DNA from 2 places in the Desulfosporosinus meridiei DSM 13257 genome. Region 1 is predicted to be linked to the other one. Evidence: riboswitches for the same ligand, from Rfam matches in the RefSeq annotation. Region 1 holds a riboswitch; the other holds the start of a gene.
The links. Region 1 has a riboswitch for glycine ahead of gcvT (glycine cleavage system aminomethyltransferase GcvT). Riboswitches for the same ligand answer to the same signal wherever they lie in the genome.

Region 1 (3,185 bases):
ACTTGGGGAGTACCTATCCCGATCTTCTATTGTCAGGATTGTGGGAAAGTGTTAGTTAACGATCAAACTATTGCCAGGGTTCAAGAATTCTTCCGGCAGGAAGGTTCTGATGCTTGGTTTGCTCATTCTGCCTTGGAATTGTTGCCGGCGGGAACTGCTTGTGAGTGCGGAGGGACAAACTTCAGTAAAGAGACAGATATCATGGATGTATGGTTTGATTCTGGAACTAGCCATGCCGGTGTCCTGAAGCAGCGACCAGAACTGTCTTGGCCAGCGGATCTCTACTTGGAAGGTTCGGATCAACACCGTGGCTGGTTTAATTCCTCGCTGTCCACTTCTGTGGCTGCTTTTGGTCAGGCTCCTTACCGCAATGTATTAACCCATGGTTTTGTTGTGGATGAGCAGGGGCGCAAGATGTCAAAATCCTTGGGCAATGGGGTTGACCCTCTTAAAGTTGTTCAGGAATTAGGGGCGGATATTTTAAGGCTTTGGGTGAGTTCTGTAGACTATAAAAATGATGTTGCCGCTTCTCCGCGAATTATGAAACAAATGTCTGAAGCCTACCGTAAAATTCGCAATACTTTGCGTTTCTTGCTTAGCAATCTCAATGATTTTGATCCAGCTAAGGATAAAGTTGCTTATAAAGACCTTCAAGAAATTGACCGTTGGGCTCTGCTTAAGCTTTCCAAAGTAGTTGAACGAGTACTTCTGGGATATGAATCCTATGAATTCCACTGGACTTACCATACCATTCATAACTTCTGTACCATAGAATTAAGTGCCGTTTATCTGGATATTGTCAAAGACCGGCTTTATGTAGAAGGGAAAACATCTCTTCTTCGGCGCTCGGCTCAGACAGTTTTGTATGAAGTTCTTGATGCGCTGGTACGTCTTTTAACTCCAATCTTGTCCTTCATGACTGAAGAAATCTGGCCGTATATCCCTGGAGAAAAGAGTGCGGCAAATGTTCAAATAGCAGAAATGCCTAAAGTGAATTCTGAGTGGATGGACGAAGAACTGGCTAACCGATGGGATCAGATTCTTGCTTTACGCACAGATGTCTCAAAAATATTGGAAATTGCGCGACAGGACAAACTTATTAGTCATCCTTTAACTGCACAAGTTGATTTGTATCCGACAGAAGAACAGTACAAATCTCTTAAACAAGTTCCGAATTTGGCAGAAATCTTTATTGTTTCCCAGTTGGTTATGCATCTACCTGATGAAGAAAGACCTGAAGGGGTACAGGCAGCGGAAGTTAATAAGGGATTAGGAATTCATGTTCAACCAGCCGGAGGAAGAAAATGCGAGCGCTGTTGGATGTTCCATGAGGAAGTTGGCAAGAATGAAGAGTTTCCGACGATTTGCCCTCGATGTAGGAACGTGATTTCAGAAAATTCCAGTAGACTTATTGACTGAAAAAGCATATTATATAAGTAAGTAAATAGTTTATACCGGATGAAGCTGGCAGGAGAGATCTGAAATACAGACGCCGAAGGAGAAATTCCTTGAAATACGCTTTTCAAGGAGGGAAGCTCTCAGGCAAAAGTACTGCTAGAAGACGGGACTCTGGAGAGTTTCTTGTAAAAGAACACCAAAGGGGAAGCCGAGATACGGCGAATCTCTCAGGTTAAAGGACAGAGAAAATGCGACTACGCATTTTCTCTGTCCTTTTAATTTACAGAAATTACAAGGGTGTTTTGGAAGGTTTTTTCTGGGTGTGATGTCCTGCTATATGGAACACTATTGAAGAAATCTGATGCGCGAAATGTCTACTATGAAAAACTAGTTTCTAGTCTAAAATAAGGAGGTTTCTTATGAATGAATTAAAACGCACTCCACTTTACGAAGAGCATTTGGCTCATAAGGCAAAACTTATTGATTTTGGCGGATGGGAAATGCCTGTTCAATATGTTGGTGTTATAGATGAACATCATGCCGTTCGGACTAAGGCCGGCCTTTTCGATGTGTCTCATATGGGTGAGATAGAGGTTCGTGGTCAAGATGCTTTAGAGTTTATTCAAATGCTGATCACGAATGATGTCAGTAAGCTGGAAGATGGCAGAATTCTATACTCTCCTATGTGCTATCCAAGCGGTGGAATTGTGGATGACTTGTTGGTTTATCGATATAATTCTCAACATTTTCTGATTGTTGTAAATGCCTCCAATACCGATAAGGACTATGCTTGGATATTAAAACAAGCAGACAGTTTTAATGTGAACTTAGGGAATGTCTCTGACCAATATGCTCAGCTTGCCTTACAAGGTCCTCTAGCGGAAACTGTCTTACAGCGTATTACAGAACTTAATCTTTCACAGATTAAATACTATAGTTTCACTCACGGGAATATTGACGGGATTAGTTGTCTGGTTTCCCGGACGGGCTATACAGGAGAAGACGGATTTGAGATTTATGTTACTCCTGAACATAGTCGGCAACTGTGGAGAAAAATATTGGAAGTTGGTGCTCTAGAGGGTGTACAGCCGATTGGGCTGGGTGCACGTGACACATTGCGCTTTGAAGCTCGTCTTCCGTTATATGGGAATGAATTAGGAGCGGAGATTTCTCCTCTTGAAGCTGGGCTTGGAATTTTTGTTAAGCTAGATAAGGTGAATTTTATTGGCAAGGAGGTAATTCTCGCTCAAAAAGAACAAGGTGTACCGCGAAAGTTAGTAGGATTAGAAATGATTGAACGTGGAATAGCCCGTTCCCACTATCCCTTACAAAAAGATGGGCAAGAGATTGGATTTGTTACATCTGGCTCATTTTCACCAACTCTAAACAAAAACATTGCTTTAGGATTAGTCAAGGCCGATTTAGCGATTCAGGGTCAGATTCTTGATGTAATGATCCGTGGAAAAGCAGTTAAAGCAAGAATTGTTCCCTCCTTGTTTTATAAACGTGAGGATCAATCAAAACCCAAGTAATCTGGTGTAGTATCTGATAAAGTATTATCCAGTATCGCATAGCTAAAAATAATCTAGTAGTTTTACTCGTGCTAATTGCTTAAATAAAATTCATCTAGCCATACACATTTAGTATTACTAATGGATGTTGCTAATCCCCTTTGGACAAAATAATTAAAATTTGAGGAGGATGATTTAAATGAATCCAGTTGATGTAAAGTATAACAAAGAGCATGAATACGCAAAGGTTGAAGGAAACATTATAACTTTTGGTAT
Region 2 (3,185 bases), 150 kb from region 1:
CTCCATGAAAGTTATAAAAAAATGTATGACGCTTATTGTAGAATTTTTTCCCGCTGTGGTTTAACTTTCCGTCCTGTTGAAGCAGATGCTGGTGCCATTGGAGGTACAGGGGGAACCCATGAATTTATGGTTCTTGCTGATTCCGGAGAGAATGCCGTCGTTCATTGTTCAGGGTGTGATTATGCAGCTAATATGGAGAAATCTGAGTGTCGCCCTCAGGTAATTGACGATGCATTTCCGGAAGGAAAGAGTAAGTTAGTGTCTACACCGGGAGTAAAGACCATTGAAGACCTCAGTGAGTTTTTGGCAGTACCGAAGAGTTCCACCATAAAGTCGTTGCTCTACCAAGGGGATGATAGAATCTTTTTGGTGTTAATACGTGGGGATCGCACGCTCAATGAAATAAAACTGAATAACGCTTTAGGTGGATTTGTGTCCCTTCAACTTGCCTCATCTGAGTTAGTTCAGCAGACTTTGGGGTGTGAACCTGGGTCTGTAGGGCCAGTCGGAGCACCTGATGGACTTTTGGTAGTTGCTGATCAAGAAGTTCCCCTGATGAAGAAAGGGGTCTGTGGAGCGAATAAACCGGATCATCACTATGTAGATGTTGTACCCGGCAAAGATATCCGTATAGACGAGGTTCTTGATTTAAGAATGGTGGAACAGGGTGAAGCCTGTCTTAAATGTGGAGCTCCACTTAAAGAGGCCAGAGGAATTGAAGTTGGTCAAGTATTCAAGCTTGGAACCAAATACAGCAAAGCACTTGGTGCGAACTTTTTAGATGAGAACGGAGTCGAAAAAAGCTGTGTGATGGGTTGTTACGGCGTTGGGGTAAGCAGAACAATTGCCGCAGCCATTGAACAAAACCACGACGAAAACGGAATTATTTGGCCAATGCCAATTGCTCCATACCATTGTATAATTATACCAACCAGTAATAAGGATTCCTTGGTTGTTGAAACTGCTGAGAAACTTTATCAAGAGTTAAAAGATTTAAGAGTCGAAGTCATTCTGGATGATCGAGATGAACGTGCCGGCGTGAAATTTAAGGATGCAGATTTAGTAGGTTATCCAATAAGGGTAACTTTAGGAAGTAAAACCTTGGCCAATGGTCAAGTTGAACTCAAAGAACGAAAATCTGGTGATACTCACCTCGTGCGGGTTGAGGATCTCTCACAACAGGTAAAAACAAGAATTGAAAAAGCTCTACAATATAACTAAAGCTTACGGGAGCATCCCGTGTGTGAAGCATAGAAGTTAGAAAAACTTTTAAATTAAGTTAATCTGCCCTATTTAAGATGCGTTATAGTCAGGGTAGATTGACTTGCTAAATCCTTATAAATTTTTTGGCAAATCATTGAATAATTTCTAAATTAAAATTATAATATAAGTTAGCTCACTAAAAACTTAACTAAATAATTACTGGATGATATTTACGGGAGATAGGCAAATTTGCCTGCCGAAGAGGTTGTACTTTCAGGAGCTTAAATTTAAGCAGGACCGCAAATTGACAGGACTCTGGAGAGATCCATTAATGGGCGCCGAAGGGGCAACGCAAAATGCTTTGCTAATCTCTCAGGCAAAAGGACAGAGTATTGAAGTTTAATGGTCAGACACATTTGTGATCTCTCCATAAACTTGTACTATTTACTACTTAAATCCAGAGTCAAATCGCAAGATTTGGCTCTTTTTATATATAGATGGAGCGCATTAGCAGCAATCCACAAAGGTATTATATTAACGGAGGAGGAAAAACGACATGGAATCATTTCACAACGCTATCATCTGGCTAAACGATTACCTCTGGGGTCCCCCAATGCTCATCTTACTTTTCGGTACGCACTTATTTCTAACCTTTCGTACTCGCTTCATCCAAAAACACATTATTAAAGCCATTAAGCTTTCCTTAACGAAAGATACGTCTTCTGAGGGAGATGTAAGCCAGTTCGGGGCACTCACCACAGCATTAGCAGCAACAATAGGTACGGGTAATATCGTAGGGGTTTCTACTGCCGTAGCTCTGGGAGGCCCAGGCGCTGTTCTATGGTGCTGGCTAACGGGAGTCTTTGGTATTGCTACTAAGTACTCTGAGGCTCTGTTATCGGTAAAGTATAGAGTTAAGACCTCAGATGGGACAATGCTTGGTGGACCTATGTATGCTTTGGAAAATGGTTTGGGTCAAAAGTGGCTGGCGGTCTTATTTTGTATTTTTACAGCCATCGCGGCTTTTGGAATTGGAAATACGGTCCAAGCTAATTCCATTGCCGCTATGGTTAATGAGAGCTTTAATATTTCGCCATATATCACTGGTGGTGTAATGGCTGCTCTCACCGGCTTTGTTATTATTGGGGGGGTTAAGTCCATTGCCCGAGTGTGTGAAATGCTCGTGCCATTCATGGCAATATTCTATGTAATTGGTTGTATTATTATTTTAGTTCTAAATTCTTCATTCGTAATACCAGCAATCAGCCTGATTTTTAAATCCGCCTTCACTCCTCAAGCAGCGGGCGGTGGCTTTATTGGAGCGTCGATTATGATGGCAGCACGCTACGGTATTGCCCGAGGGCTGTTCTCCAATGAGTCAGGATTAGGGTCTGCCCCCATTGTGGCAGCAGCGGCTCAAACTAGAAATCCAGTTCGCCAAGCTTTGGTCTCAGCAACCGGAACCTTCTGGGATACTGTTGTGGTCTGTGCAATGACTGGTATCGTTGTAGTGAGCAGCATTATGAGCAATCCTGCTGCTACAGAAGGATTAAAAGGTGCCGCGCTAACGAAAATTGCCTTTGCTCAAATACCCGTAGTTGGCCCCATTGTCTTAACAGTTGGACTTTTAACTTTCGTGTTTTCAACCATTCTCGGGTGGTCATATTATGGAGAAAGAGCGATTGAATACTTGTTCGGAAAAGCTGCAATTATGCCATACCGCGGGGTCTGGGTACTTGCTGTATTCCTGGGGTCCATAATGACTCTTCAACTGGTCTGGGATATGGCAGATGCTATGAACGCATTAATGGCTATACCAAACCTCGTTTCCCTGTTGCTCTTAAGTGGAGTTATCGTCTCAGAAACAAAAAAGTATCTGTGGGAGGATAATTTAGACGAGGTTTCAAAGGATCCCATTCCGGTTATAAAAAAATAGCATACTTTAGGAAACTTAAAATATTTTTCAAAAAACGACCTGAAAG

Region 2: it holds a riboswitch for glycine, as region 1 does, so the genes downstream of both, DESMER_RS17665 (alanine/glycine:cation symporter family protein) here and gcvT (glycine cleavage system aminomethyltransferase GcvT) in region 1, are expected to answer to the same signal.

What each region holds. Positions count from the first base shown of each region.
Region 1 covers NC_018515.1:3,983,244-3,986,428, reverse strand. The annotation lists gene ileS (isoleucine--tRNA ligase) at 1-1,419, shown strand, start outside; glycine riboswitch at 1,459-1,564, shown strand; glycine riboswitch at 1,568-1,643, shown strand; gene gcvT (glycine cleavage system aminomethyltransferase GcvT) at 1,818-2,930, shown strand; gene gcvH (glycine cleavage system protein GcvH) at 3,109-3,185, shown strand, end outside.
Region 2 covers NC_018515.1:3,832,865-3,836,049, reverse strand. The annotation lists gene DESMER_RS17670 (proline--tRNA ligase) at 1-1,221, shown strand, start outside; glycine riboswitch at 1,509-1,601, shown strand; gene DESMER_RS17665 (alanine/glycine:cation symporter family protein) at 1,760-3,139, shown strand.